Regions from separate parts of the Vibrio aerogenes genome, predicted to be linked through region 2. Evidence: predicted binding sites of a transcription regulator. Region 2 holds the regulator's gene; each other region holds the start of a gene.
What was found. The regulator CRP, encoded in region 2, controls carbon source genes, mostly activating them, when cyclic AMP is high. The targets are predictions, from matches to a motif close to TGTGANNNNNNTCACA.
Positions count from the first base shown of each region.

Region 1: the regulator CRP is predicted to act here: its motif matches at 7,314-7,329, upstream of recB (exodeoxyribonuclease V subunit beta).
Region 3: the regulator CRP is predicted to act here: its motif matches at 3,011-3,026, upstream of OCV29_RS03160 (CTP synthase).

Region 1 is NZ_AP024861.1:3,231,908-3,243,084, forward strand. It holds gene argA (amino-acid N-acetyltransferase) at 1-1,006, shown strand, start outside; gene OCV29_RS14340 (hypothetical protein) at 1,297-1,476, shown strand; gene recD (exodeoxyribonuclease V subunit alpha) at 1,496-3,589, opposite strand; gene recB (exodeoxyribonuclease V subunit beta) at 3,586-7,200, opposite strand; gene recC (exodeoxyribonuclease V subunit gamma) at 7,462-10,908, opposite strand; gene OCV29_RS14360 (LysR substrate-binding domain-containing protein) at 11,081-11,177, shown strand, end outside.
Region 2 is NZ_AP024861.1:335,990-347,166, reverse strand. It holds gene OCV29_RS01560 (ABC transporter ATP-binding protein) at 1-349, shown strand, start outside; gene OCV29_RS01555 (TIGR02444 family protein) at 346-831, shown strand; gene OCV29_RS01550 (hydrolase) at 903-1,880, shown strand; gene OCV29_RS01545 (YheU family protein) at 1,910-2,122, shown strand; gene OCV29_RS01540 (phosphoribulokinase) at 2,200-3,069, shown strand; gene crp (cAMP-activated global transcriptional regulator CRP) at 3,325-3,957, shown strand; gene OCV29_RS01530 (DUF1338 domain-containing protein) at 4,077-4,868, opposite strand; gene astA (arginine N-succinyltransferase) at 4,938-5,960, opposite strand; gene OCV29_RS01520 (aspartate aminotransferase family protein) at 6,189-7,409, opposite strand; gene OCV29_RS01515 (aminodeoxychorismate/anthranilate synthase component II) at 7,687-8,265, opposite strand; gene OCV29_RS01510 (ExeM/NucH family extracellular endonuclease) at 8,449-11,028, opposite strand.
Region 3 is NZ_AP024861.1:671,996-683,172, reverse strand. It holds gene eno (phosphopyruvate hydratase) at 1-1,209, opposite strand, end outside; gene OCV29_RS03160 (CTP synthase) at 1,286-2,926, opposite strand; gene OCV29_RS03155 (LutC/YkgG family protein) at 3,225-3,884, opposite strand; gene OCV29_RS03150 (LutB/LldF family L-lactate oxidation iron-sulfur protein) at 3,881-5,305, opposite strand; gene OCV29_RS03145 ((Fe-S)-binding protein) at 5,305-6,060, opposite strand; gene OCV29_RS03140 (LysR family transcriptional regulator) at 6,328-7,260, shown strand; gene mazG (nucleoside triphosphate pyrophosphohydrolase) at 7,276-8,091, opposite strand; gene relA (GTP diphosphokinase) at 8,154-10,376, opposite strand; gene rlmD (23S rRNA (uracil(1939)-C(5))-methyltransferase RlmD) at 10,478-11,177, opposite strand, start outside.

The DNA.
Region 1 (11,177 bases), 1.0 Mb from region 2:
GTCATTGAGTCTGAACAACACACCAATGGCCGGTAATCAGCTCAGCGTTATCAGCGGAAATTTTGTGATTGCACAACCGCTGGGAGTTGATGACGGAATCGACTACTGCCACAGTGGTAAAGTCCGCCGTATCAATATCGAAGGCATCAATCAGGCATTAAATCAGAATTCCATTGTCTTACTTGGCCCCATTGCCAGCTCAGTGACCGGAGAGTGCTTCAATCTGTTATCAGAAGAAGTCGCCACGGAAGTGGCCATCCGTTTAAAAGCAGAAAAACTGATTGGGTTCTGCTCCGAACAAGGTATTTTTGATGAAGAAGGCAACTCAATTGCTGAGCTGTTCCCGGCGGATGTAGAAGCGATGCTACAACGAGTCGAACAAGAGACGGAAGAACCAGAACATACAAACCGTGGCCGGTTCCGCTTCTTGCGGGCAGCGATAGCAGCCTGCAGAGCCGGTATTCCCCGAAGTCATCTGGTGAGCTATAAAGAAGATGGTGCGCTGATTCAGGAGCTGTTCTCCATCGATGGTATCGGCACACAGTTGGTCATGGCAAGTTCAGAGCAGGTCCGGGAAGCGCATATTGACGACATTGGCGGTATATTCGATCTTATTCAGCCGCTGGAAGAGAAAGGAATTCTGGTCCGCCGCTCCCGTGAACAACTGGAACAGGAAATTCATCAATTTACCATTATAGAAAAAGATGGGCTCATCATTGGTTGCGCTGCACTTTATCCCTATCCGGAAGAGCGGATGGGCGAAATGGCCTGTGTCGCGATTCACTCAGAATACAGAGATGGAAACAGGGGATTAATGCTCCTGAAGCACATCAAGAATCAGGCAAAAAGTATGGGAATCCAGCAAATATTTGTCCTGACGACCCACAGTGTTCACTGGTTCAGGGAACAGGGCTTTGTCGAAACTGGTGTTGAATCACTGCCAATCACCAAACAGAATCTGTACAACTACCAGCGCCGCTCTAAAATTCTTTGTCTGAGCCTGTAAAAACATCGCGGACTTTTCATCCTGTGAAGTCCGCTTCCTGACTCTCTTTCTGACATCTGACTGAGTCATCAATACCACTTCGCAGAAATTTGAGATGAACGCACTCAATCTCCAACAAAGATGGATCCTGATGATTAAACACTTTGATTCATAATGGAGATTGTGTAAAATTCCCGACAATGAGACATATTTATATTGACTTTTGTGACGCATACCTCACTTTAATCGCAATAAATAAACTATGCGTCCGAATTATTTATACAAAAAGTGTAATTAAGAGCATATAGCGTATGAGAACCATCATTTGTAATTCACTACAGAGCTTCTGGGACATGGGAGATAACCATTTTCTGGAAGGGTTAAATGTTCATTGTGTATTTCCGGTAGATGAACGCATCAAAGGATTTATTCTGGGTTCGAAAGAACGCTATAAAATTCATGAAATTACATTTACAAAAGCTTTTTCTTAACCAAATCCCGCCATACCGTCTATTCAGCCCCGGTCAGTTGAGCGACAAGCCCGCTTAACCTTTGAGTTCTGGTCCGGATTGCGCGCCTGAAGACAACTGGATCCGCATAAATATTGAGTTTGTTTTTTGCCCGGGTAATGCCGGTATATATCAGTTCCCTGCTCAGAACAGGATTAAACTCCGGTGGTAAAACCATCAGTGTAAAGTCAAATTCACTTCCCTGCGATTTATGAATCGTCATTGCATACGCCGTCTCATGCTCCGGCAACCGGCTGGGAATCACGCCCTTCACATTGCCATCAAACTGTTCAAAATAAATTTTAAACACTTCCCTGCCTGACTCCATGGTAAGCAGACAAATTCCGATATCGCCATTATAAATCCCCAGAGTGTGATCGTTTTTAGTCACCATCACCGGCCTGCCGTTGTACCAGACTTCCTGATCTTTCTGAATCATTCCCCGCCGTTGCAACAGACTTTCGATTTTCTGATTCAGCCCTGAAACGCCAAAGTCTCCTTCTCTGAGCGCACAAAGCAAACGGCACTGATTAAACAGAGTAAGGACCCGTTTTGCGGTGTGTTCTGCTGTCAGATGTTCTTCAGCCAAAGCGCTGTGAAGTTCAGACAAATAACGACTATACGCTTCCACCAGCGTATTCAGCATATGATTATAATGCCCCCCATCCAGCGTCCTGACTTCAATATCGGAATAGCCCATATCATCAATCTCATGAAAAGGCCGGTATTCTCCGGAATTCACTAAAGCGGCCAGAAATCCGATACCTGAATCAGCATGAAAGCGATAACTTTTCTTCAGTGTACATAAACCATTTGCAATATCAGGGATCTGCTCCCGGACGGGAACCGGTAAAGAATTCCCGGTTAATCGCTCAAGTAAACGGGTTTGTTCACGGGAAAAGCCACAGGACTGAAATGAACAGATATCTCCCAACACCGCCCCGGCTTCAACAGAAGCCAATTGATCTTTATCGCCTAATAAAATCACCCGGGTATGTAACGGCAACGCCATTAATAGTTTATACATCATGGGTAAATCAACCATAGAAGCCTCATCCACCACCAAAATATCGACATGCAGTAAATTTTGTTCGTGGTGTAAAAACTCCGCACTGCCCGGTCTCACGCCCAGTAACCGGTGCAAAGTACTGGCCTGAACCGGAAGCAAGGCTTTGATTTCCGGTGATACCGGTAGTTTCTCAATGGCCTGTCCGATTGATTCTGTCAGGCGGGCTGCAGCTTTACCTGTGGGGGCGACCAATCTGATTAAAGGTGCAATCTGATGTGCCTGAGCCTGAACAACTAACGCTGCAAGTAATCGGGTCACGGTTGTTGTTTTTCCGGTTCCCGGTCCCCCGGAAATGACCGTAAACTGACGGGTCAGTGCGGTTGCCGCTGCTGTTTTTTGCCAGTTCAGACACACACGGTCGGGAATCAGTTCATCCAGCATGGTCAGATCATCAGGATGAGCCGCCTGTCTGACCCGCTGGTGAATAACTGCCCAGTCCGGTGTATCAGGAGAAGTGATATCAAGTAAATCGCAAAGACGCTGCTGCAGTTGTTCCTGCGATTCACTCCCGGATAACTGATGCCACATTGCCCGATAATTCCGGCTGAATAACTGCTGTAACTGAGCTGTTAATAATTCGATATCTTCAGTATCGAGGTGGACGGGTGCAGATAACTGCCGCAGGCGTTCAGCCAGCTTTGCCTCATAATACCAGTAGCGGTGTAAATAAAGCCGCTGACCGTCAAAGACCAGCGGACAATTGTCTTCAGATGAACCAATGAAGGGACATCGCCGAATCACACCAGGCCAGTCAACCGATTCCACATGTGATCTGAAACGGAGTGATTCATCAGTACTCAGACCAAAATATAACCATGTATCATTGAGCCGCCCCTCAGTGTCATAAATGGGGATACAGATATGACCATGCCCAAGCTCAAAACTCACGACAGCACATAGCCAGGCAACCTCAGACTGATCCTGGCTGCATTGTCTGGCAATGAACATCGCAAACTGGTAATCCAGTTGTCGAATCAACTGCTTCTCGCTAAAGTAACTCAGGATATCCGCAAGAGAATCTGTCACAAATCCATCTCCATTTGACCACTTTCCGGGTTGTTGTCTGTCTCTGACTGGCCGGCAACCAGGCGATCCAGTGCCAGAATCAGTGCTTCTTCAGGACGATGAGAAAAAACACCATATTCGGCACGCCCGGCCACACCCCGTAAGAAAATATAATAGACACCACCAAAATGCTTTTTGTAACGATATCCGGGAATGCGCGCAGATAAAAACCGGTGTAATGCCAGTGTATAAAGCTGATATTGCAAATCGTAACGATGCTCAATCATCGCAGCCTGAAGTCTTGACTGACTGTAATCTTCAATATGATAACCAAGGTGATTCGATTTCCAGTCCAGAATGTAATATTGACCCCGATATTCGAATACCAAATCAATAAAGCCTTTCAGCATACCTTCGACTTTGGCAAACCCAAGCATTGCTGCCTGTGCTGACAAGGGATCCTTTTGCCGGATCAGCCGGTTCAGACCCGCGGCCTGCAAGACTTCGACCGGAAGTAAAAACTCCATCTCAGCCAGTCGCTTACGCTTATCGATCTCTGCAAGCCGCAATGATTTGCCATCCAGCGGCGTCGTCAGTACCTGATGCATCATGTTTAACAAAGTGGGTAACCATGCAGAATCTACTGATGACGTTTCCATCAGCGCGGAGATGATCCGGATGTTCTCTTCACTGTCCGGCGGTTGCGTAAACTCCGTTTCTTCAAACAGGCTATGCAGGAAAGTCCCCGGTGCTGCACCTTTGGGAAAGGTGAAAATATTCTTCTCTTCATCTGTCCATAGCATTTCGTCTGACTCTCCGGCAGAGTCGATATCAAACCCCTTTGGCTCCAGTGGTGCATCCAGAAAAGTCTGATGGCCGGACTGCTTCACCAGATTCGAATAGCTGGTCATGCGCCAGTACCGCTCAATCACATGATTGAGGGTTTTCACACATAGGTCATCATGATCGTTTGTCTGCAACGTCAGTGGCGTTTCTCCGGGCTCTGGTGGCGCACATAACACACCAGAAGATGAGCCGAGGACTTTTTCAATACCCTGTTTCAGTAATGCCGCATCCCCCGGCTGCCCCTGTTGAAGCAGATAACCCATCGCACAAAGGTGAGCGAGACTGTCTCCCTTCTTCGAACGTCCGGCGACGGCTGCCACTCCGATAAAGCACCCATAAACGGCCCGGGTCAAAGCAACATAAAGTAATCGCAGATCTTCCGCCAGACGTTCCTTTTCCGCCTGAGACATTGCAAGATCCGAACGGAATAAATCTAATATCACTTTGTCTTGTTCATCATCATGATATTTCGCTTCTGCAGCCTCACGAAAATTCATGGCAAACGGCAGGAACACCAAATCAAACTCAAGCCCTTTGGATTTATGAATCGTGATGATTCTGACCAGGTTTTTCTCTGATTCGAGACGCTGAATATATTCATCCTGATGCGACAACCCCTGTAATGAATCTTCGATAGATTGTGTCAGCCAGCGGGCCAAACCGTGAGCACTATCTGTTTCTGAGGCAGCCTGCTGCAACAGCTCACTGATATGCATGTAATCCGTCAGCATCCTTTCGCCGTCAGAATGCCGGAGCCATCTTTCGGCTAACTGCCGCTGATAAAGCACAGTGCGCAGCATCGGCTGAATCCCTTTATCGGACCAAATCTGACGATACGCTTTAAACTCACGAATGACCTGCTCCCACAGCAACTCGTCAGTATTGAGCTGATCGAGTTCAAAAATTTCCAGCATGAAAAATGCTGAAGCCAGTGCAGCCTTTAACAATCGCTCATTTTCCGGAGCAAGCACTGCCTGCAGCAAGCGCAGAATGTCCCGGGCAACGCCACCGGTAAAAACACTGTCCCGGTTGGATAAATAAACACTGGCGATTCCCTGTTTTGCCAGTGCGGATTTGATCATATGTCCTTCATGTCCGGTACGAACCAGCACAGCAATATCTCCGGCCTGCACCGGCTGTTTCTTTTGACCGGATATCAAATGGCAGCGCCCCGCATCAGACGCCTGTAAAATCGTCTGAATCTGCGCCACTGTCGCACCGGTCATCTGTTGCATGTATTCCTGCTTCATCAGGTAACTTTCCTGATGATCCGGCCACCACCAGGTCATTGCCGGCTGTTGTTCATTCTCCAGCTCCCAATAACGCTCTTTGGCACCCGGCGCCGCAGAAACCGGAATGAAAGGAATATCATTTTCATAAATAAATGCCCGGGAAGCTGAAAGAAACAACTGGTTCACCGCCATCACCATGTCATAACCAGAACGCCAGTTCGTTGCCAGAGTGAAGTGAGAAGAGACCTGTCTCCGTGCCTTCATGTAAGTGAAAATGTCCGCCCCCCGAAAGGCATAAATCGCCTGTTTCGGGTCACCGATCATCAACAGCCCGGTGTCAGTTTCACCCGAATAAATCTGACTGAAAATATGATATTGCAGTGGGTCGGTATCCTGAAACTCATCAATCATCGCGACCGGATATAAACCCCGGATCCGCTGTGCTAACAGCTGTTGATGATCATTTTTTAATGCAACGGAAAGATAAGCAAGCAGGTCATCAAAAGATAACCATTGTTTCTCCTGTTTGGTCCGGGCCAGAATTCGGCGACACTCTTTTATCGCATGAGCCAGCAAGGGCGCCTTCAATGAAACGGGTTGTGCCAGAAAATCCTCAATGGCATCAAATACCGGATGGCTGGGTGGTTCCCCCTTCGGTGTTTTTTCAACAAGCACCTGACGGGAAAAGCGTTCCAGCTTATCGGGAATGTCATAGCTGTTGGTTTCTTTTGCTGCCCAGGCAGAAACCTGCTCAATCCACGCAGGCAGGGATTTTTTGGTATAACTGCGTTTATTCACACCTGAGTCGGCAATTAAGCCCTGAAATTCATGACAACTCTGCCGCCACTGCTGCTTTAATGTTTCAATGCGGGACAGATTTTGCTGATGGAGAGACTCAAGGTCTGTCACAGGAAACGATACGGATAAGTGTGGTTCGCTGCCGGATAAATATAAGCCAATGTCATCCAAAAGATGAGAAGGCGTCGGCCAAAGCTGGCGGACCTGTTCTGCCAGTGTCAAAGACAAACCATAGAAATTACAACGCCAGAAATCAGCCACTGCCATCACTTTTAAACGACTTTCATCTGTAATAAATTCATGCTGAAAACGGCTTCCTGATTCAAACGCATTCTGAACCAGCATTCGCTGACAAAAACCATGAATGGTATAAATAGCGGCCATATCCATATCCCGCTCTGCTTGCAGCAAAACCTGTGCAGCCCGGCCGTGATCTGCCGTCTCTTCCAGCAGTGAGCAAAGAAACGGATCCTCACTTTCTCCACGGGTAAAGGCCAGACGGGCCTGATGAATCCGTTCACGAATTCGTCCGCGTAACTCAGCGGTTGCAGCCTCTGTAAATGTGACCACCAGAATTTGCCCGACAGACAAAGCCTGCGGGTGGGCTGACATTTTATCGCCATGGCCCAGCAACAGACGTAAATACAATCCGGTAATTGTGTATGTCTTCCCTGTACCGGCCGATGCCTCTATCAACCTCATTCCGGATAAAGGGAACACAAGCGGATTCAGATGAGTAATGTTATTTTCCGGCATTTTCAACCATATACCTCGGTAAAACTTAGAGCGTGTTTAATCAGAATAAGATTGTGATCAAACTAATAAAAAAAGACTAAAGTAATGATTATGTAAAATGACATCATGGGGAGTGAGATCTGACTCACGGTTAATGAGTGATTCTGTCATTAAGATGCTCCCCATCGTCTCAGGACAACAAATTTATGGTCCCTCTGACCTGTGGCCGTACAGTAAACACCCTACAATATAATGATTTTCTGACGGCCACCCTACACTCATTCACTCAGCTTCTCTCGCATGCAGTCTGGCTTTTTTCATGACTTTTAACATATATGCCTGTACCTCTTCCGATAGTGTATCTGACCATTCCGGCCATACGCGGGAAATATAGGGTGAATCGCATTCTCCGGGAATTTTCAGATTCCCCAGAAAAGTTTCTGCCATTTTTTTTGCTGCCTTTTCATTATCTTCCTGCCATTGTCCCTGCTTATCCATATTCGCTTCAACACCGGCCAATACCGTTTTGGGGAAATAAGGTAACGGCTGATTCATCCCTTTGAGATAAAGCGCCAATAGTTCATCAATCAGCGACATCGCCTCTGCAGCATCGTTCATCTCATCAAAAACCAGATGCCTGATTCCGGCTTTTTTCTCGTAGCCAATCAAATGAGTCGGGCATGAACACCCCATTGCGGCCATCATCAGATGCTCAATCCAGCCGGCGAGATAATCCTGAGAACGAACTTTTCCGCTGCGGTACCGGACCAGACCGCTCTGGTAACGGCGAGAAATCCAGCCCACAATCCGGATTCCGCGGTTTTCTCCCAAAACAGCGGAAAGAAGATTGACCTCCTGATCCGGCAACGGCTCACGACATAAATCCCGCAGTGCATCAACCATCTGGTTTGCCTGCTCCAGATGGTTGGCAAACTCAAGCTCTCCGAATGCGCCCACCGGTAAAAGTCCCTGAGCCCGTTTGGTTTTCATATAATCTTCTGCCCGCGAGGCCGAAGATTCCTTATCGCCGGCCTCTAACAGAACCGCCACCAGCTCATCACGAAGCTGATAGCTTTCAAGACCATTGAGTGCAAAAGGCTCTTCATCATCCATGACCAGCAAAGATGACTCAAAAACAACCCTTAACCGCCGGTTAAAAAAGTATTTAACCGGCAGATGCCAGAAGCGCTGAAACTCACTTAAATCCAGCTCTGCCGGAAAAGTGAGATCCGCCAGATAATCGGGAAGTTGCTCCGGAATAGCTGGCGTGCCGGGTTCATCACCTCTGGCAACCGGTAACCATTCCCGGGCATAACTGCCCGGATACTGGCTGAATGTTTTCCGGCTGTAAGGTACCATGGCATGGTCAATCGTCAGATACTCCGCCAGTTTTTTTCCGGAAAGATCAACTGGCAGGTCTTCATCACCGGATAAACAGTAATTCTGGCAGCAGTATTCCATCAGCTCGGTCACCAGCACCGACGGCTGACATGATGAGTTATCCCGGACCGACTGACCCACATAACTGATGTAGAGTCGTTCTCTGGCTGACAACAGCGCTTCAAGAAACAGGTAACGATCGTCATCTCTTCTGGAACGATCACCCGGTCTCGGTTGTTCTGCAATCAGATCAAATCCTTCCGCCGGCATATTTCGCGGATAAATACCGTCATTCATTCCCAGTAAACACACAACACTAAACGGGATAGAACGCATTGGCATTAATGTACAGAAATTCACCTGTCCGGCCAGAAAACGTTGACTACCCCGGACACCAGACAGTTGATCCGTTAAATGCCGGACCATCACTTCTGCTGAAACAGCCCGGTCATAACCGGCATCGTCCAGGTTCTCATTCATTCGGGCCAGCGTATCCCGGATACTTTGAAAAATGACTTCTTCTTCCACTGAAGGTGCAAAAAAATCATCCAGCAATGTATTAAGCAGCTGACGCCAGTCATGAATTTCTCTGGGTTGACCCAAAATAGTCCGGTAATGACGAATCCGGCTGATAAACGCAGCAAGTTTGCCGGCCAGCACCGCTTCCAGTCCCTGAACTTCGTTAAAGGGGGCAACGATCCAGGAGCCATACTCAAATACATCGACCGTATGAGACATCGCATAGCCCGACAGCATGCGCTCTATCCCGAATTCCCAGGTATTCTGATGGGTTGCCGGCAACCCCAGAGTACGGGCTGTCTCTTCATTCAGCCCCCAGCGAATTCCGGATGCCTTCACCCAGCTCCGTGCTTGTTCAAACTCCGCTTCAGAAATATCAAAACGGCCCATCATGGCTGGCGTTTCAAGTAACTCAAGTAGTTCAGAAGACAGACAACGCGATTCCGGCAGTTGGATCAGACGAAGAAATGCCTGCAGAACCGGGCTTTCACGATCAGCCGTCCGGTCAGAAATCGAGAAAGGAATAAACCGTTCTCCGGGCGCATTACCGAATACCGCCTCAATCGCCGGACTGTAAGTATTGATATCAGCGACCATGACAATCATGTCACGGGGTTTTAAATCCGGGTTGGTATCAAATAACGTCAAGAGTGCATCATGCAAGACTTCGACTTCCCGCATGGCACTATGGCAAACATGTACAGAGAGAGAATAATCACCTTGATGAATACGTTGTTTATGCTGGCTCGACGCTAAAACTTCATCATTCTGATGCATTTCAAGATGCAGGATATCGGCCTGAATCTGATGAAGCAGACTGTCGCGGGGAGCTTCGATAAAAAATTCATGTTCTTCACATTCAAGCTGAGAAAGCAGATACAGGTGATCCCGTCCCAGTTTGCCCATCGACGCCAGCAAGCTATTCCCGGTCATCAGATCAAGATGCAATTCATCTTCTGACGGTATGTGCCCTTCTTTCAGTAAAGTACCTGACTTACCTGTGATGAGCCTGCCCTGTTGTAGCATCAGCGACTGACGATGTTTATTCGCCAGTCTTGCCAGATATCGCTGATCCCGGATATCTCCCCAGTAATAGCGACAAGGATTTGTCAGCATCAGGTGAACATCAATATGTGCCCCTATTGCGTTAAATATTTCCAGATAGTGAGGTGGGAGTGCAGTAATCCCAAAGATGAATAAACGTTTTGGTAATACGCCTTCCGGCACCAGGCCCTTTTGAAGCGATTCAATAAAAGTCTGATAAAGATTAGCCCGGTGATAATGGGAGTGCCCCTGAGAAAGGGTCTCCTGATATAAACGCTGCCACAGTAACGACTGCCATTCATGTTTCCCTTTCAGTTCGGCAACAACCTCCCCGGCTTCCCATTTCTCGACCCAGTCAGCCCTGTAAACCAGATAACCATCGAATATATCAGCAATTTTTTCTGCCAGCTGGTAACACTTGAGATCCGAACCATCTTTTTCAAGATATTGCTGCAGCGGCTGGAATTGTGGCATATCCAGCATATGCGGCAACGTCTGCATAATTTTCCAGATGAGCGCATTTTTATTAAAAGCACTGCGCTGAGGCACATCCGGTAACACTGACGTATAGAGTTCCCAGATAAAAGCCGCCGGCAGCGGAAAAGCCAGATTTGCAGCCACACCAAACTCTTCTGCCAGCGCCATTTTCAGCCATTGTGACATACCAGAGCTCTGCACCAGTATCTGCTCTGTATCAAACGGATGCGCTAAAGGTTCATTTCTGATCAAATGAAGCAGAATAATTTTCAGGGTATCCAGTTGATTGGAATGATAAACAGTAAACAAGGCCCCATCCGGAAAAATCAGAGATACGAATGTGTATCAGAATAGCATAAGCCTTTCTCAACCCGAACAGATTAGGGTCAGTTGGGTATAACAGTATTTCAGACTCTGGCTTGATCAAAACCTTAAAATCCCTAAGATGATGTTTTACTGCCGCTGATAAGCATTGTGCTCTATGTATCATATATCCCTGAGACAACTTCATATTTTTACCGCCATTACGCAGCATGAAACATTAACTCAGGCATCCGAGGCCCTATTTTTGTCTAAAG
Region 2 (11,177 bases):
ACAAAAACAGGAAAGAAAAGAGCAATCCCCGGAAAAAGAAACTCCGGCGAATACAATCAGCAAGAAAGAGCAAAAAAGAATTGAAGCTGAATTTCGCCAAAAAACAGCACCAATTCGCAAAAAACTGACACAACTGGAGCAGGAAATCGATAAATTGCAGCTGACTCTGAGCGATACAGAGCAACAATTAGCGGATACCTCGCTTTATAATGCTGAAAACAAAACTAAACTTAATCAGGTTATTGCAGATCAGGCAAAAGCAAAATCAACACTGGAACAGACTGAATTACAGTGGATGGAACAGCAGGAAATTCTTGAACAGATGGAGCAGGAGTTCAATTCAATATGAATCAGGCCTCAATTCAGGTCTCATTAACACTTGAACACTTATGGCAATTCAGTTTGCAATATTACAGTGTGCGGGATGTAAAAGAAGCCTGTATGAGCCTGCAGAACAATTACCATGGGAATGTCAATTTGTTGCTCTTGTTAAAATGGCTTGATGAGCAACATGTCAGCATTAAAGAACAGGACTGGAATCAGGTGATGACCTGCATCAACCGCTCAGAAGTATTGCTGCATGGATTTCGTGAATTACGCAGAAAACTGAAAGCTCACCTCCCGGATACGCTTTACCGGGAGTCACTTCAGTTTGAATTACAACTTGAAAAACAGCAACAATCAGACTTGGTGGAATGTATCAACACCCTCACTCTGCAACCACCAGCTCCTGTATCATTAACCTTATATTATTGTAAACAATTAGGTGCAGAGCACCTTGCCGATATATTTGCCAAACCCGCTTTTTTTCCTAAGCAACAAAAAATATAGCTTTTTCAGCATCCTATAAAATAAAATAGCCCGAATCACACCACACCTATCCCACGATATAATATAAAAATATGAAAACACTTTGTTTTAAACCCGCGTCAGGCGGTGTTAACCCGCATACACAAACACTACTTCCCCGGTTCATCCGAAAAAAAAATCTGTTTATTCCTCACTGGGAAACCATCACAACGCCAGACGATGATGTTCTGGATATCGCATGGAGTGAAAACCCACATGCTGAACCAGCGCAAAATAAACCATTATTCATTCTGTTTCACGGGCTGGAAGGTAGCTTTAACAGTCCTTACGCAAACGGACTGATGCATGCTTTCGCTCAACAGGGTTGGCTTGCCGTGATGATGCATTTTCGCGGGTGCAGCGGCAAACCTAATCTTCAGGCCCGTGCCTATCATTCAGGCGAAACGGCAGACCCCCGTCATTTCTTACAAATGGTGGCAGAACGGTTTCCGGATACCTATAAAACGGCAACAGGAATATCCCTCGGGGGAAACATGCTTGCAAATTATCTGGTTGAATTTGCAGAAGATCCCTTGATAGATTCGGCAACCATCATTTCAGCGCCATTTGACCTTGCTGCCTGTTCAGAACGAATAAATGGCGGTTTTTCAAAAATATATCAGCGTTACCTGCTCGGTTCACTGAAGAAAAATGCTTTACAGCGCCTTCAGATTCTCCGGCAAAAAATTCCGGTCACAGCAGGTGAGATTCAAAGCATACCCACTCTCAGAAAATTCGATGATTTAATCACAGCACCGCTGCACGGTTTCTCTGATGCAACTCACTACTATCATCAATGTTCTGCCATCCATAAACTCAACCATATCAGGCTACCAACCTTAATCATTCACTCCAGGGATGATCCATTTATGACAGACTCAGTCATTCCCTCAGCACCATTACCTGAAGCGGTCAATTACCAATTGCTTGACCATGGTGGTCATGTCGGTTTTCTCAGCGGCAGCCTTTTCAAACCGACATTCTGGCTGGAACAAATACTACCCACTTACTACGCTAAGCACGTAGAATAGCTTTTTATCATTCTGTACAGACTCAAACTATGATTGTTCCATGGCAAGATATATCACCTGAAACGCTGGAAAACCTGATTAAGGAATTTGTTCTGCGGGAAGGGACAGACTACGGTGAGAATGAAGTCTCACTGGAAATGAAAATAGAGCAAATCAAACAGCAACTGAAATCCGGAGAAGCCGTTGTCGTCTATTCGGAGCTACACGAAACGGTAGATATTCAACTGAATAAATATCAATAACGACGTATCATCCGGATGACACAACGCCTATCCATGATATAGTTGTGACACATTGAATACGATAGACAGAGGATGTCATGTCAGCAAAACATCCAATTATTGCGGTCACCGGATCTTCTGGTGCCGGTACAACGACGACATCAGAAGCATTTCGCAAAATGTTTAATATGATGCAAGTTAAGTCAGCCTGGGTAGAAGGAGATAGCTTTCACCGTTTTACCCGGCCGGAAATGGATGTAGAAATTCGTAAAGCCAGAGAACAGGGACGTCATATCAGTTACTTCGGTCCTCAAGCCAATGACTTTGCTGCACTTGAAGAATTCTTTCGTGAATATGGTCGTTCAGGAACAGGAAAGATACGCCGTTATCTGCATACATTTGATGAAGCCGTTCCATATAATCAGACTCCGGGAACATTTACACCATGGCAGGAACTGCCTGATGACACCAATGTACTGTTCTACGAAGGCTTACACGGCGGTGTTGTTGACGGGGATGTCAACGTCTCGCAGCATGTCGATTTTCTTATAGGTATGGTGCCAATCGTCAACCTGGAGTGGATACAGAAATTTGTCCGTGATACCAGAGACCGGGGACACTCAAAAGAAGCCGTGATGGATTCCATTGTCCGTTCGATGGATGATTACCTGAACTATATCACGCCTCAGTTTTCACGAACACATATCAACTTTCAGCGGGTTCCAACCGTCGATACATCAAACCCACTGAGTGCAAAAGGAATTCCCAGTCTGGATGAAAGCTTTGTTGTTATCCGGTTACGTGGCATTAAAAAAGTCGATTTTCCTTATTTACTCGCAATGATTGATGGCTCTTTTATGTCCCGGCATAACACAATTGTTGTGCCCGGCGGAAAAATGAGTTTCGCCATGGAGTTAATTGTCCGGCCAATTTTGCAAAAATTAATCGAAACAGGAAAAATTGGTTAACCCGTTATAAACCAGACGACATTCTATATTTTACTTTCCATACCGTGACACTGAGCACGTTTTATGAGATAAATTTGCAGTGGTCACACGATAAAAATCAAGAAATTGTGCCCGAAAAAAGATACTATTTTCAATAGCGAAACAGAAGACGACTTGCAGGCTTTCTAAACAACTTTTATGCTAGATGTTCATATGAATGCTTTAGCTAATTGCACGGAAAGCAGCAAGCATACCCTGCAGAGGAAGAGAGATATTATGGTTCTAGGTAAACCTCAAACCGATCCAACTTTAGAGTGGTTTCTTTCACATTGTCATATTCATAAGTACCCATCAAAGAGTACACTCATCCATGCTGGTGAAAAAGCAGAGACACTTTATTACATCGTAAAAGGCTCTGTCGCTGTACTTATTAAAGATGAAGAAGGTAAAGAAATGATTCTTTCCTATCTGAATCAGGGAGATTTTATTGGTGAACTTGGTTTATTCGAAGAAGGCCAGGAACGTACAGCCTGGGTTCGGGCAAAATCCCCTTGTGAGGTTGCTGAAATTTCATTCAAGAAATTCCGTCAGCTGATTCAGGTCAATCCGGATATCCTGATGCGTCTTGCCGGACAAATGGCGAGTCGCCTGCAGGTGACCAGCCAAAAAGTAGGCGATTTGGCATTCCTTGATGTGACAGGTCGTATAGCACAAACACTGTTGAACCTGGCAAAACAACCGGATGCAATGACTCACCCGGATGGTATGCAAATAAAAATAACACGCCAGGAAATTGGTCAAATTGTTGGTTGCTCCCGTGAAACAGTGGGCCGCATTTTAAAAATGCTGGAAGAACAGAATCTGATTTCGGCGCATGGTAAAACTATTGTGGTTTATGGCACGCGCTGATTCATCAATTCATCATTGTCTCTGTTTAAAAAGCCACTCGTTGAGTGGCTTTTTTCATTCAGTCTCCCACAAAAGCATGTTCATTCATGGAATTGCTTTGTCACTCTGCTCCTTCGCTGTCAGTGATTTGTACTTTCAAATATCTTATCCGCTGATGCTGTAACAAATCCCGGATATAACTCACCATTTGCCATGGGATAACGTTTGGCAAACTCATAGAATCCCCCCGGAATTAACAGCTCAGCTTCCGTAAATTCTACAACGACTTTATCTGCCATGGTCGAAGATTGTTCCAGAAATACCGCTGGCGTTCCCTTAATTTCACCACCGGAAGTATTCAATAAGAAACCGTTATTGATCAAATAGCGATTCACTTCAGCGATTTGATTCATTTTTTTCAATTGATTAACACTGACCGTAAAGTGATTAGCCCCATAGCCATGCGCCGCAACCCAGGCTGCATATTCACTTTCTTCCGACAAAATATAATATTGTTCCAGAGAAACAGGCCATAAGCGTCCGCCATATAAAAAGGAAGCATCAGATACCATGTCAGGACGGATGTGGGCAACCAGACTCCTGACAATCTTTTGCACAGACCCGGAACAGTGTTCGACTTCCAGCTCACTGATAAACACCTTAGGCTGCCTGGGATCCGGGTGTTCAAAGTGTTTTGCATTTAATTTCTTCGATTCAAAATGATACTGCCCCTTTTCTTCATATCCCATGGCAAGAAATGGCTTTGCCAGTGTATCAAGCTTCACAGGATCTAAATTAAAAGTTCTCAGAGCAATATGATCATTGATCAATGGCTCATTCTCCTGCAACAACTGGTGAACCTGACAAGCCGAAGGACATAGCCTGCTAATATAATCTTTCCACATGGCCTCAAACAATTTTTCCGGTGTCATAAGCACCTCCTTCTTTCATCACTGCCCGGGCCAAACACCCCAGACAGATCATCACGAAACCCGAAACGTTCAATGATTCACTAATACCCGTACCCGATCACCGTTATCGACAAGCAAAGCTTTCGCAACCTCAGATGAAATCGTCACATGATTCCTCTCTGCATCGAACAGAGCATTTGTCATTGTTGCTCTGAAATTTTCCATGGAGGTATTACTGACAATGACAGGCACACCGCTTGCGCAGTCCTCAATAACAACGTGTGATGAAAAAGATTCTCTCACTGAACGTATATGCTTTATATGACATTCAACCGTTGGACCTGCATCAAAAATATCCACATAATCCCGGCAGGAAAAACCCTCATTTTCAAGAATTTTTAAAGCTGGCCGGGTCTTGTCGTGAACCTTTCCAATCACGGATTGAGCCTCTTGACTCAGCAAGTTGACATAGATTGGTAACTTAGGCATTAAATCCGCAATAAATCCTTTATGTCCCGATCCTGCAAGATAGTCAGCCAGTGTGAAATCAATCCCGAAAAAATGTTCCTGTAACCACTGCCAAAAAGGAGAATTACCCTGTTCATCAGAAACGCCTCTCATTTCTGCAATAATAGTTGAGGAAAATCTTTCCGGATGCTCAGCCATCATCAAAAACCGACATTTAGACATTAATTTTCCATTCATACCTTTCCGGAAGCGGGGTAACAGAAACAAGGAACAAAGCTCCGAGCAACCGGTATAGTTATTCCCAAGACTTAACAACTTGACGATTTTATTTACCCCCAAACGACGGGAAGAGTGAACAATCGTATCGATATGATAACTGTAAAAGGGTAAATCCCAGCCAACTGAAGCCTCAATCGCTGTCGTTCCGGCAACCTCACCGGTATCGGAATCAATCCCCACCATTAAGTATCCCTCATCGGATGGTGCTGTTATCTCTTCTTTGGCAAAGCTATACAAAGAGTGCTCAATACGGTGACTCAGCAATTCCTCATTTTCAGGCAATGAAGTAAAGCCATGACCAGATTCAACAGCACACCGATATAAAGCACTATAGTCAGATAGACGAATGGGACGAATAATCAACATGGCAATCTCTCTCCCTGATTTTATTATATGACTCAAACAACCAGACCTCTGATTGTCCTGGAGATATCATTTAAGAATAGCGCAATATAAACAAAACCTTGGCTGCAGATAGCACTTCACGGGTGATGGTCCTTAATGGCAAATGGCAAATGGCAAATGGCAGCCATTGAAACATAAAAAAAGCGAACCTGTTGGTCCGCTTCATCCTTTTCAGAAAATAACAACCTCTCAAGATGAGGTGAAGACCGAAGCAATAGCTTGTTCAAGTCTTGCTAAGCCTTCGGTGATATCTTCCGGAGAAATTAATAAAGACGGCGTAAAACGGACAACATTCGGCCCTGCCACTAAAACCAGTAAACCAGCTTTACCCGCAGCGACTAAAATATCACGGGCCCGTCCCTGCCAGGCCTCATTTAATGCAGCGCCCAGCAATAAACCACGGCCACGAACTTCACTGAAGATCGGATATTTTGCATTGATTTGTTCCAAACCTTCACGAAAACGCAGCTCTTTCTCTTTAACGCCCTGCAAAACTTCAGGCTGCGCAATAATATCAACGACAGCTTCAGCAACTGCACATGCTAAGGGGTTCCCGCCATATGTTGAACCATGAACACCCACTTTAAAATGAGCTGCGATCTCAGCGGTTGTCAGCATTGCACCGATAGGGAAGCCACCGCCCAAAGATTTTGCCGTACTTAAAATATCCGGCGTCACACCGACACCCTGATAGGCATAAAAGTCGCCCGTCCGGCCATTTCCGGTCTGGACTTCATCAAAAATTAATAATGCATTGTGCTGATTACACAAGTCTCTGACAGCCTGAATAAACTCAGGTGTCGGAGAAATAATACCGCCTTCACCCTGAAGCGGCTCCATCATCACAGCACAGGTTCGATCAGAAATCTGAGCTTTAAAAGCCTCCAGATCATTATAAGGAAGGTGAATCACATCAGAAGGTTTCGGACCAAAACCATCAGAATAAGTCGATTGCCCGCCTACGGTGACGGTAAAGAATGTACGGCCGTGGAAGCCTTGTTCAAAAGCAATAATTTCAGATTTTTCCGGCCCGTGATTATCAACGGCCCACCGACGAGCCAGTTTTAACGCCGCTTCGTTGGCTTCAGCTCCTGAATTAGCAAAAAATACTTTCTCAGCGAAACTGAGTTGGGTCAGTTTCTTTGCCAGACGAAGTGCAGGCTCATTCGTCATCACATTACTCAGATGCCACAATTTGTTTCCCTGCGTCGTTAATGCTTCCACCATTGCCGGATGACAATGACCTAAACAGCTGACGGCAATACCGCCCGCAAAATCAATATATTCTTTATCCGCCTGATCCCAGACTCTCGATCCCTGTCCCCGAACCGGAATAATTTCCATCGGGCTGTAGCAAGGCACCATGACCTCATCAAACGTTCCCCGATCGACGCTATTTTCCATTGCCATTGACTGATTCCCCTTATTACTCAACAGAGCCATAACTAATAATATAATCAATATTATAGATGAAGCATTATCCTGTTATGACTGACAACGATAAAACTCACCATGAATCAAAAATTTATCATAAAAAGACACCACAGAAACCTCAATATAGCGAATCTGTTCATCAAAAACCACAAGCAATGGAATAATTATTCACAAAAAGTAATTTTTTAGTCATACAACCAGTCATCCGGGATTCATTTTCACAGTCATCCCCACACAGTAAGGAATCGGACAATCAGCGATGTAAGAAATTGGCTAACAGCTCATGTCCCTGTTCTGTTTTGATTGACTCAGGATGAAACTGGACTGCATCAATCGGGAGAATACGGTGCTGATACCCCATGATTTCATCAACCCTGCCATCCTCCAGTTCAGTCCAGGCGGTTACCTCAAAACAATCAGGTAATGATTGTTTCTCAACAACAAGAGAGTGATACCGGGTGACGGTGAGCGGATCATTCAACCCATGAAACAACCCGGTGTGATTATGCCGGATTAATGACGTTTTTCCGTGCATCACCTGACGGGCCCGGATTACATTGGCACCATATGCCTGAGCAATCGACTGATGACCCAGACAAACCCCTAAAATAGGCAGTTTACCGGAAAAATGACGGACAGCTTCCAGTGAAATACCAGCGTCATCCGGCGTACAGGGCCCTGGTGATATGACCAGATGGGAAGGCTTTAATCTTTTGATGCCAGGAATATCAATCTGATCATTTCTGACCACCTGAACTGCGACGTCAAGCTCGCAAAAATACTGATACAAATTGTATGTGAAAGAATCGTAGTTATCGATAAGGAGCAGCATAAAAGAGATTGGCTATGAAAGTCAGAACAAAAACTGACGCTCATTGTGACGGATCAGAACAAGAAATCAAGATGAAAGCCCGAAGCCAATCAATCACCCCCCCCGAAAATAATCAGACAACCGGTATAAAAAAGGGGCTGCGCCCCTTTACTATTGCAATCACTCTCTGAAATGGTCTGGCAATCAATACCACCAGCAATACCATCCCCAGCACTCTGTTTTCTCAGGAACCCACAATTCAAGTACTGCAGGATCATGATCTGACGAGCGGAACTGATCTGAATATCGCGGTAAATCACCTTTATTTTTACTTGTATAGTCAAATAATTTTGATTCACCACCATTGATATGCCAATCCATCGCATCCACAACATAAGAACTTAATTCAGGGCTAATCAATAAATGATCCATGGTTCCGACTTCATCATTATAAGAATAGCTCCAGCCATGTCGGCGCATCATTTCAACAGCATTCAGATAGCCATAGCTTTTTTCAATCACTGCTCCCTGATCACCAAATTGTTCCTGATCACCAAGATATGTATTACGTGCAGCACGAATGGTTTTATCATACTTTGCTGTATCATAATCAGTCAGAATCAGCATGGGGTCTTCTTTTGCATAAGAATTCAAATCACCCAGAATGATCTTATAGCCGTCAACTTTTTCCAGTGCTTCACCTAATGCAACAGCAGCAGCAACGCGGAAATTTTCACATGATCCCTGATAATCCGGGTCAGTCATGTTTTGACCGCCTTCACTGACAGGTGCAGCATCTTCCCAGCATGTTGACCCTTTTGATTTGAAGTGATTCACAGCAACTGTCAGTGTCTCATCCAACCCGTCAATTTTGAATGTCGGGGCTAATGTTTGACGTTGATAGTTTTTGCCGTCTTCAATGACTTTACCCTGCGCTTCTGAATACACTTCAGGTGCCAGTTGTTTCGGCATCGGGATAATTTGTTGACTATCCAGTGTTGCTTTACTCTTACGATAAATCACACCGGTCGTGATCACATCTGTCCCCACAGAATCGTCTTTTGTAATTTGACCATCATTGTTGGTATCAAATTCCACAACGCTATAGTAATCACTGCTATCAGACAAACGGGCATTCAATTGATCAACCAGTTGATGAATCGCACCTGACTCACCAAAACCATTGTTCTCAATTTCCATCAAGCCAACAATGTCTGCGTCCAGCCTGATAATCGCATTGACGATTTTTTCCTGCTGAATTTCGAATTCACCATAGCTGCCAGCACCCCGGCTTTCCCCGTGCTCATTTGCATCGCCACCAAATGGTGAATTGAAATAGTTCAATACATTAAAGGAAGCTATGCGTAAATTTCCGTAATGCATCAGCGGAGTCTCGGTACGCGGGTCTAAATGAATAAAATTATGCCGTGACAGTTGATTGGTCATCGTCAGACGATATTCGCCATAACTATAGTTGAGCACACCTTGCGCACCAACCAGCATATCGCCAACCCGGATATAATCCTCTGTCGAGCCATTTTGGTCGATATCGGTGCGGCCAAAATCAGCATAGTAAGGGATCACACCGTTCGGTGCTTTCTGGTCCGATTCAACAAACAGCCGACGCTGACCATTATCAATTCGCTGTTGTTCTGATGCATCAGATCCAGCGACATGTTGCTGGTTTGGATGCATATTGATATGCCCCTGCGATAAAACCATATTGCTGCGGTATGCATCATAGTCCCAGCTAAATGTCCGGCTTACCCGCATGTTCGTCAAAGGCGTCAGTTTGACCAACATCCCCTCATAACGCTCAAGTGTCTGATCAAAGTTTTCATCAGTTGGCAGCATGAAGATTGATCTGGCGCGGGGAACCGCTTGCTCATCTTGTTTTACCCACTGATTTTGACCCGCTTTCAACTGAGTCTGAGAATAATATTCCTGGACTTTTCCTTTCACACAAACCACATCTCCTGCCTTCAGGTCAGAAGATGACTGATTGGTATAAACAAATAAGCCTTCAGACGTTTGGGGATTATAGTCATTTTCCAGAGATTGAAGATAGAACCCTTTATTCAGCCCGGTCGTTACCGCTGTCACAACACCCTGAACATAATAATCATCATCCGTTATGTAAGACGAATCACCAATCAGAGGAGATTTATCTCCGTCTCCCTGAATGTCGTGAATCGAGGTGAATTCTGGCGAACTTCCGTCATCCATCGTACAGGTGAAAGACGCTGAACTGCTGCTGTCACTCAGGCTTCCCAGTCCTTCAATGTTATTTTTCTCAAGCGTATCCCACTGCGTCACCTGATATTCAGCTGAAGCGCTCAATACATCGGTGTGACGGACCAGCGTCACATCTTTCGCAAAGTCGCTTCCCCCCATGGAACCAACCACGTCATAAACTTCATCATCTTTCAGTAGTGCAACGGGATCATTACCATTGAAGCTGGTCATCGTATCATCCGTCATATCGCTGACAGCCAAAATATCACTATTCGCCTGAGAGTTAGCAATCACCAAAACATCTTTCGCTGCAATGACTTTTCCGGCCAGTGACAGCTCACTATCCCACTGTCCACTGCCATTTCTTGATAGTGCTAATTTAAAATGGTCAAGCGTGACGGCTTCATCACCTGTATTGGCGATTTCAATGGCCTTATTAAAAGATGACCCTTCTACATACTGTGATATCACCACATCTGCGACAGCCGGCTGTGCTACAACGCCAGCAATCAAAGCAGAAAGCAGTGAGAATGAAAATTGTTGTTTCATTTATTTTTCCACCTGAAATTGTATTTGAAAATATCCCTATTTTTAAAAAATGTTTTATTCATCACATTTTTTTGAAATCTATAATAATTCCATGGTCAGTGTTTACCTTTTTCATGAAACAAAAAACACACCTTAACAAAAATGTGAAA
Region 3 (11,177 bases), 340 kb from region 2:
ACGGTCAGAACGGCTCATCGAACCAGTTTTAATTTGACCTGCAGCAGTACCAACAGCAAGATCAGCAATTGTTGCATCTTCTGTTTCACCAGAACGGTGAGAGATAACCGCTGTATAGCCAGCGTCTTTAGCCATCTTGATTGCAGCCAGAGTCTCAGTCAGAGAACCGATCTGGTTGAATTTAATCAGGATAGAGTTCGCAACACCTTTCTCGATACCTTCTTTCAGGATCTTGGTGTTGGTTACAAACAGGTCGTCACCAACCAATTGCAGTTTGTTACCCAGAAGTTCAGTCTGGTGCTTGAAGCCATCCCAGTCAGACTCGTCAAGACCATCTTCGATAGAAACGATTGGGTACTGGTTAGCCAGCTCTTGCAAGTAAAGGTTGAACTCTTCAGAAGTGAAGATTTTACCTTCGCCTTTCATGTTGTAGTTACCAGCTTCTTTGTCGTAGAACTCAGAAGCAGCACAGTCCATCGCCAACGTTACATCTTTACCCAGAACATAGCCTGCTTTTTCAACAGCTTCTTTGATAGCAGCCAGTGCAGCAGCGTTAGACTCAAGGTTAGGCGCAAAACCACCTTCATCACCAACAGCTGTGTTCAGACCTTTACCTTTCAGAACTTTTGCCAGGTTGTGGAATACTTCAGCACCGATACGCAGTGCTTCTTTCAGAGTTTTTGCGCCAACAGGCTGAATCATGAATTCCTGGATATCAACGTTGTTATCTGCGTGCTCACCACCGTTGATGATGTTCATCATTGGTAAAGGCATAGAAAACTGACCCGGAGTACCGTTTAATTCTGCAATGTGCTCATAAAGCGGCAGACCTTTCGCAGCAGCAGCTGCTTTCGCATTTGCAAGAGATACAGCCAAAATTGCGTTTGCACCAAATTTTGATTTGTTTTCAGTGCCATCTAAGTCGATCATCACTTGGTCGATGTCAGCTTGTGCTTTTGCATCTTTACCAACCAAAGCTTCAGCGATAGGACCGTTGACAGCTTCAACTGCTTTTAATACGCCTTTACCCAGGAAACGTGACTTATCGCCATCACGCAATTCCAGCGCTTCACGAGAACCAGTTGATGCACCAGATGGTGCAGCAGCCATACCTACGAAACCGCCTTCCAGGTGAACTTCTGCTTCGACAGTTGGATTACCGCGAGAATCAATGATTTCACGACCCAGAACTTTAACGATCTTAGACATTAATGTTTCCTCTCTTTGAATTTAAATGTCAAATTAGCAGGTAACCGGGTGATTGAACCCGATGACCCTTGTCCTTTTACTCATCAATATTACTGCGCTGATATTCACCAGCAGCTTTTATAAATCCGGTAAATAACGGATGGCCATCCCGCGGCGTTGATGTAAATTCAGGGTGGAACTGAGAAGCAACAAACCATGGATGGTCCGGGTTCTCAATCACTTCAACCAACTTTTTATCCGCCGATAAGCCAGACACTTTCAATCCTGCTTTTTCAATCTCAGGCCGCAGTAAATTGTTTACTTCATAACGATGACGGTGACGCTCATGAATCGTCTTGCTTCCGTACATCTGATTCACTTTAGTCCCTTCTTCCAGGTGACAAAGCTGAGAACCAAGACGCATCGTGCCGCCTAAATCAGATTTCTCTGAACGCTCCTCCACGTTCCCCTCAGCATCAACCCATTCGGTAATCAATCCGACAACAGGGAACTGAGTCTCTTTACAAAATTCGGTCGAGTGCGCCCCTTCCATACCGGCGACATGGCGTGCATAGTCAATCAACGCCACCTGCATCCCCAGACAAATACCTAAATATGGCACTTTATTTTCACGGGCATATTTAGCAGCCAGGATTTTCCCTTCAATCCCCCGGTCTCCGAAACCTCCGGGAACCAGAATTGCATCTAAGCCTTCAAGAACTTCCGTGCCTTTCGTTTCCAGATCCTGAGAATCTACGTACTTAATATGCACGCTTAAACGGTTTTTCAAGCCGGCATGTTTTAATGCTTCATTCACTGACTTATAAGCATCAGGCAGCGCAATATATTTACCCACCATTCCGATGGTCACTTCGCCGATCGAATTGGCTTCTTCATAGATCACCTGCTCCCATTCAGAAAGATCAGCCTCAGGTGCCTGAATACCAAATCTGGCACAAACCAAATCATCCAGACCCTGTGATCGGATCAACTGGGGAATTTTATAGATAGAATCAACGTCTTTCATTGAGATGACGGCTTTTTCCGGCACATTACAGAAAAGCGCGATTTTCTTACGTTCATTCGCAGGGATAATGCGGTCTGAACGGCATACCAGAATATCTGGCTGAATACCGATAGACAGTAATTCTTTCACGGAATGTTGTGTTGGCTTGGTTTTCACTTCTCCGGCTGCGGCCAGATAAGGCACCAGAGTCAAATGCATAAAGAGTGCATTTTCACGGCCAATTTCAACCGCATGCTGACGAATTGCTTCCATAAAAGGAAGTGATTCAATGTCACCAACCGTACCACCAATTTCAACAATAGCGACATCGTGACCTTCGGCACCAGCCACGATACGATCTTTAATCGCATTAGTGATATGAGGAATCACCTGAATCGTCGCACCAAGGTAATCACCACGACGTTCTTTGCGCAAGACATCCGCATAGACCCGACCCGCAGTAAAGTTATTCCGCTTCGTCATTTTGGTACGGATAAAGCGCTCGTAGTGACCCAAATCCAAGTCAGTTTCAGCACCGTCTTCCGTCACAAAAACTTCACCGTGCTGTGTCGGACTCATCGTACCGGGATCCACATTAATATAAGGATCAAGCTTCATAATGGTCACTTTAAGACCACGCGCTTCTAAAATAGCTGCAAGCGATGCTGCTGCAATACCTTTACCTAGAGAGGATACAACCCCGCCAGTCACAAAAATATACTTTGTCGTCATGTTTAACCTGAAATTGGTTGAATGAGGGAAATGAGTTTTTTCTGGACGGGATATAAATATACCAGATCACCATGACCACCACAACGTGAAACCTATCACAGAACGATTTTTTATTTTTTGCTTCAAATCAAATCCTTTAGAGCGTTTTCTAATACTGTAGTTCATTTTTTCCGAGCTACAAATCATATCAGCTCAACTTTTCTTCCGGATTAACTGCATTAAAATTATGGCTGCTTCAATGCAGCCATAAGATAAACCAACTTCAGGTAAATTCAAATATTTAACGCCATCAGGAACATTACTGATCGGACAAAATAATTACCACTAACTCTGCAGGTCCGTGCGCACCATACGCTAATGTTCTTTGAATATCGGCTGTTTTCGATGGGCCGGAAATCAATAATAGATTCGTCGGCATCTCCTCTGACCACTGCTGCTGTACCATCACCTGACTCAGACTGGCAAACAAATCAGACTGGCGCAGCACCGCAACATGACAAGGCGGCACCAGTGAAAGCGTTCTGGGCTCTGCAGAACCTGACTTTAAAACCAATGCACCTGTATCTGCAATACCGGCGGCAGCATGCGTGATGCCAACATCAACATCGTGAAAAAGCTCACTTTTCCAACGCTCAAAGGGTTGCTCAAGTGCTGTCACTTCAATAGCAAATAATCCTTGACGAATGGTTTCCAGATAAGCACCGGCATTGCCAGTCACAGCCCGGCGCCATCCCTTATCCTGACATAGTTTTTGTAACGTCTCCTGTAATTCAGACAATTCAATCACCGAGACCTGTGCATGATTTTCTGTCAGCGCCTGACGAAAATGATCCACCATTTCATTTTTTTCTACCTGATACATCTCCCCCCAGGATGATGAAGAATATGACTCAGAATGAACCGGAACTGCTCCGGCAGAGCGAAGACGAGCCAATATGTTATCTTTTGCTGTATTCATAAATCCTCCGGATGACGCTTCTTCATCATTTGGTGCAGTGATTTTGATGCAGGCTGAGGCGCAGTCCGGCAGGATGTCCACGGCCCCAGATTGGCAGGCATTAATTTTCTGAATGTCGTTGCAGCTTTAGTGCCCAGCTGATAAATGGCGGGGTGGGTCGCGATATAAGCAAAAGATTTCATTGCGATTTTTTCTGCAGGCTTAAATGATGACTTCTGACCATCCATCGGTTTTGCAGCAGTCGCAGAATGTTTAGACTCTCTGCGCAAACGCATCAATATTTGCGGGATCGGTATACGGACCGGGCAAACCTCACTACATGCACCGCAAAGACTGGAAGCAGTGATCAAATCTTTCGTTGGCTTTAAACCCAGCAGATGAGGAGAAATAATTTTACCAATAGGCCCCGGATAAACGGTCCCATAAGCATGCCCGCCAATTCGGGCATAAACCGGACAATGGTTCATACATGCCCCACACCGGATACACTGCAGAGTCTGGCGTAATTCTGTATCAGCGTAAGCCTGACTGCGTCCGTGATCCAGCAACACAAGGTGTACTTCCTGCGGCCCATCTTTCTCGCCGTCTCTGCGGGGAGAAGAGATCATATTGATATATGTTGTCAGTGCCTGTCCGGTTCCTGAACGACAAACGGCACTTAACAGCGGTGGCAAATCAGCCAGAAACTCAACAACTTTTTCTATCCCGGTAATCGCCACATGAACATCCGGAATAGTTGTAGACATTCTTCCGTTCCCTTCATTTTCTACCAGGCAAAGTGTCCCGGTTTCAGCAACCGCAAAGTTAACCCCGGATAAACCAATATCAGCCCGTAAAAATTTTTCTCTCAGATACCGGCGGGCCGCCTGTATCAGTTCATCAACATCGGTTGTCGGGGTAAAATCAGGCAAATGTTGTTCAAATGTATCACTCACCTGCTGCTTATTTTTGTGAATCGCAGGCATGATGATATGCGATGGTTTGTCTCCGTCCAGCTGGATGATAAACTCTCCCATGTCACTTTCGAGACATTCAATACCAAGCTTCTCCATCTCGTGGTTGAGATCAACTTCTTCACTCACCATGGATTTACCTTTGATAATATGTTTTGCCTGGTGGGACTGAGCAATGCCGGCAATAATTGTATTCGCCTGGGACGGGCTTTCGGCCCAATGAACCTGAATGCCATTACGAATGCAGTTTTCTTCAAGCTGTTCAAGCAGTGCAGGTAATTTACTCAAACAGCGTTGACGGATTCCTTCGGCTGTTTTACGAACCACAGCTTCTTCTTCCGGATCAGAAAATGCGTTCTTACGCTTATTTCGCAAGTCATCCATTGCACCCCGAAAGTTGTCTCTCAACTGTTGATCATCAAGTGCTTTTTCAGCCTGTAAATTAAAAAATTGAGGTGATTGAGTCATCATAGAGCGCCCTGTGTTCGTTCAAGAAGAAAAGTTGCCAGATGACGACCCTGCAACGGTTGTTCCTGATATTGCAGTGAACCGTTAATATTGAGTAAACACCCCCAGTCAGCACTGACCAGATACTCTGCACCAGTGGAAAGCAGATGAGCCACTTTATCTTCCACCATAGCCTGAGATATCTGAGGATGCCTCACTGCAAATGTGCCACCAAACCCACAACAATCACTCTCATAATCCTGAATTTTCAGCTCTACATTATCTAACTGACTGATAAGCTGGGTCGCACTGATATGAACATTCATTTCACGCCGCGCTGAACATGAGGTATGCATGACGACTGATGTGGGCTTACCATTGTCTTTGAATCGTGCATGGCAGACATTGACCAAAAATTCCGTTAGCTCAAAGACTCTGTCACAAAAAGCCTTTACTTCTGATTCCAGAGGGTGATCTTTGAATAAACGCTGATAATGCTGATGCATCATGCCGCCACATGAACCGGAAAGAACAATCACCGGATAAGGTTGGGGAAAAAGTGCCATTTGATGCTGAGCAATGTCTCTGGCTTCATCATCATACCCGGAGGTATAAGCTGGTTGCCCGCAACACGTCTGCTTTTCAATATAAATGACGTCAATGCCTTGCTGCTTCAATAAAGCCATGGCGCTTAAACCAGCCTCCGGGTCAAAGAGGTCGACTAAGCAGGTTGAGTAGAAATAGACCTTTTCAGGCTTTGCGGGGTAAATACGCATCATTACCTCCTCAGAAAAAATAAAGGCCATTATTCATTTTCAGGAAATAACCTGACAGATAAAAGAGTTAGGGGGAGTAACACATAAATAATGGCAATGTTTAAGCTGAAATTAATATTGTTTTCAGATAATTACTTTCGTTCACTTTGATATGCATCAAATATCATTAAATGCACGGTAACTTTATCCTTTTCTTTGGTGGAGAAACAGAGAAATAATGAAAATGATTCATTCTCAAAATTCCATAATCAAATACAAAAACCATTTATGAAAGCTGATGATTTAATTTTATTTTCTTCTGTAGTCGAGCTGGGAAGCTTCAGTAAAGTTGCAGCCAAATATAATCTGACTAATTCAGTGGTCAGCAAGCATATTAAACATCTGGAGGAGGAGTTAGGGGTTCAACTTCTGTACAGAACCACGCGGAAACTCACGTTGACAGAAGCAGGCAGAGTATTGCTTCATGGTGCAAGAAATGTCCGGGCGGCGACTCAGGAAGCAGTCAACTCCGTCGCCGGATATGGTGAACGGGTCACAGGACATATCAAAATGTCAGTCCCGACGATCTCAGGAGAATTACTTTTAGCAGATTCAGTCGCCGAATTTTGTCAGATGAATCCAGGATTAACTGTCGACATGTCTCTGAATAATCAATTTGTCGATCTGGTGGAAGACGGTTACGATCTGGTCATCCGGACAAACAATCTGGAAGACTCAACACTGATTGCCCGACATATTCTGAATTCACAATGGGTCGTCTGTGTTTCACCGGAATATCTTAAACAAGCGGAAGAATTAAGCCAGCCGGCTGATTTGGTCCATCATAACTGCCTGCTTTATACGGGTCAGACAACCGGAGCAAATGAATGGGAATTTATTCATCAGCGACAACGCTATTTCATCCGGGTCGCTGGTAATTTATCAACCGATAATGCGGTCGCACTCAGAAAAGCGGTATTGAGTGGATACGGTATCGCTTATGTACCGCGGTGCCTAGTCTATCAGGATTTACGACAAGGCCTGCTGACTGAACTATTTCCACATCAGGCAGGAAAACAGCTGGGCGTTTATGCAGTTTACCCTTTCACACGGCAGCCTCAAAATAAAGTCCGGCTGCTGATTGAGCACATCCGGACCAGTTATACAGATATCGCACATTATTTTTCAAATGAAAAGGTCCCATCAGATATGTCTGAGTGATCGTTTTTCATAGTGTCACTCAGAGATATCCGGAGTTGCTGATTCTCCGGCTTTAACCTGCTCCCACATCGCATCAAGCTCTGAAAGAGTCAGATCACTGACAGATTTATTCTTCATCCGGGCGATAGCTTCCACACCTTTAAAACGGCGGATAAATTTGTGGTTAGAGCGGTTCAGCGCAGTTTCGGGATGACATTTCAGATGTCGTGATAAATTCACCACTGAGAATAGTAAATCCCCGAGTTCTGATTCAATCTTCTCCTGATCCGGCTGAGCATGATTCACCTCGGCCATCACCTCTTCCAGTTCCTCCTGAACTTTTGCCACAACCGGCGGCAGGGTATCCCAGTCAAAACCAAACTTTGCACAACGGGATTGTAACTTATTCGCTTTGCTCAATGCTGGTAAAGAAGCAGGCACCGTATCCAGAATACTTTGTTCTGTTTTTCCGGCCTGTTGCTTCTCTGCCGCTTTGATCTTATCCCAGTTGGCATTTATCTCAGTTTCATCCTTAGCTTTCAGATCGCCAAAAACATGAGGATGTCGCCTGATCAGCTTTTCGTTAACGCCACAAATCACATCATCAAAGTCAAACAATCCCTGCTCCTGAGCAAGCTGGCAATAGAAAATTGCCTGAAAAATAAAATCACCCAGTTCTTCTTTCAGATTGTCCCAGTCACCCGCGTGAATCGCATCCACCACTTCGTATGTTTCTTCTATGGTATGCGGCACAATTGTTTCAAAGCTCTGCTTCAAATCCCAGGGACATCCTGATTCCGGATCTCTCAGCTTTGCCATGATTTGTTTCAGTTGTTCAATTGGATGTGACATATATTCCCTGCTTACTCAAAGAAAAAGCGAGGTAAACCTCGCTTTTTCATCTTCATCAATGATTATCCCAGCCGTTTTACCGACAAGACATCTTTTGTCTGCTCTATCCGCAGACAAACCCGGCTCAGTACTTCAACACTGGTCAGTTCAAGGTCAAAATCCATATAGATGAGCTGACGCTTGTGATCTGTCCGGCTTTTCATACTGGTCACTTTAATTTTCTCATTCGCCAGCAGTGTAGTGATATCTTTGAGCAATCCACTTCTTTCCATCGCCTCAACCCGGACGGTCAGTACATAAGATCCCAGCAGCCCACGTCCCCAGACGGTATCAATAATTCTTTCAGGCGCATGATGCCGAAGCTCTTCAAGTTGCTCACAATCACTCCGGTGAACCGAAATTCCCCTTCCCTGCGTGATATATCCCTTGATTTCATCGCCGGGAATAGGCCGGCAACAACGGGCCAGATGAGTCATCAGATTATCAACACCTTCTACAACAACTGCATCTTTACCCGGAGCTGATGTCGGGGGCGTTTTATCTTCTTTTTCCTGAAGCTTCTCCAGTGCCAGCTGGTCTTCTTCTTCAGCAGTCGGTTTATTGACCAGCGCATTGATATGATTGATAATCTGATTAATTCTTAAATCACCACTACCAATACCAACGTACAGCTCATCCGGAGAATTCACATTAAATCGCTTCAGGGCATATTCTGCAGCATCTTTCAGCGTGGCTCCGATTTTCCCCAGTTCAGTTTCGAGAATTTCCCTTCCCGCTTCCAGATTCTTTTCCCTGCTCTGTTTCCTGAACCAGGCATTAATCTTGGCCCGGGCACGTCCTGAGTGGACAAAGCCCGAGGCGGGATTGAGCCAATCACGAGATGGATTCGGTTCTTTCGACGTGATAATTTCAACCTGATCACCCATCGTTAAGCGATGAGTGAACGGAACGATACGCCCGCCGACTTTCGCACCAATACAGCGGTGACCGACTTCAGAGTGAATATGATAGGCAAAGTCCAGTGGGGTCGCGCCCATAGGCAGATCGACAACTTCACCTTTTGGCGTAAAGGCATACACACGATCATCAAAAACCTGACTACGAAGCTCGTCCAGCATTTCACCGGAATCCGACATCTCTTCCTGCCAGTCGAGTAATTTGCGCAGCCAGGTGATTTTTTCATCATAGCCACGATGACCAGCAGAACTGCCTTCTTTATATTTCCAGTGTGCTGCAACGCCTAATTCAGATTCCTCATGCATTTGCCGGGTTCGGATCTGAATCTCAATGGTCTTCCCTTCCGGACCTAAAATCACCGTATGGATGGACTGATAGCCGTTCGGTTTAGGGTTGGCCACATAATCATCAAATTCACTGGGCAAATGCTTATACTTTGTATGGACCACACCAAGCGCTGCATAGCAATCCTGTAATTTATCAGCAATGATCCGCACCGCCCGCACATCAAAAAGTTCATCAAATGCCAGATTCTTCTTCTGCATTTTGCGCCAGATACTGTAGATGTGCTTAGGACGGCCACTGACTTCAGCCGCAATACCTGAAGTCGTCATTTCCTGAGTTAAATCTTCAACAAAATCATGAATGTATTGTTCACGCACAATCCGTCTTTCGGACAACTGTTTCGCAATTTGCTTGTAAGTATCTGGTTGCTGATAACGAAAGGCATAATCTTCCATTTCCCATTTCAGCTGACCGATACCCAGACGGTTTGCAAGCGACGCATAGATATTCGCACACTCTTTTGCAGCCTGACGACGTAATTCATCAGGCTGTGATTTAACTTCACGCAGGTTACATATCCGCTCCGCCAGTTTAATCACGACACAACGAAAATCATCCACCATGGCAAGCAGCATCCGGCGAACATTATCCACCTGAGCCGATGCTTCACCACCTTGCAAAGAAACATTCAACTGACCGATGGCAGCCATTTCCTCAACACCATCGATTAATTTGATAATTTCTTTGCCGTAGCGTTCTTCTAAAGTTTCATGATCCAGCAGTCCATACGTGACGATCGGAAAAAGGAGAGCTGCAACCATTGTGTCTTCATCCATCGACAGGGTCATCAGAATCTCGATCATCTCCCGGCCACGCCAAAGTAATAACGGACCTTCTGATTCATCAGCCACCAGATTTTCTATTTGCTGGTAGGTTTGTTTTAACCTGTCTGCAATTGCAGGCTCCTGAACCAAGCCTTCAACCCACCGATCTAATTCAAATTTTTCATCAGTATTTAAATGTGCGCTTCTTACCGCAACCATCTGTTTTCATCCCGGTTTTATTTTGCTTCGACCTGACGATTAAAGCAGAGTTCACCCGAACCTCTCTCAAGTCAGAGTCAGTCACTTCAAATCTCTTTTTGTCAGTCACTCTTGACAAATAACGCCATTGATTCCAGATGACTGGTGTGAGGAAACATATCAAGCATACCCAGTTTTTCCAACTGATACCCCTGGCCCGATAAACTTTGTGTATCCCTCGCAAGCGTAGACGGATCACAGGAAACATAAACGATCCGCTCTGCGCCAAACTGACCAATCATATCAATTATACCTTTAGCGCCGGCTCTTGCCGGATCTAACAATATTTTATCAAACCGTTCCGATGCCCACTGATTTTCAGCGACATTTCCTTCAAGGTTTGCCTGATAAAATTTTAAATTTGTCAGATGATTCTGCATCGCGTTCAGGTTTCCCTGCGCCACCATATCATCAATACCTTCGACACCAACAACGTCTTTCACCTGCTTTGCAACCGGCAGGCTGAAATTGCCAATACCACAGAATAAATCAAGGACTCTGTCATCAGAATTCAGTTGTAGCCATTCCTGTGCCTGATTCACCATTTTCTGATTCACTGCCCGGTTGACCTGAATAAAATGATGAGGCTGAAACAGGGTAGGCACTCCGGTTTCATCATAGCCAGGCGTGTTCCCACTCAACAATTCCGGATCACCGGAATCATGCTTCAGATACAATGAAATATGGTGCCTGACAGCAAATGCCCGGATATTTTCTGCATCCGTATCCGGCAGATGCCCGAGTGTTCTCAAAAGCATGACC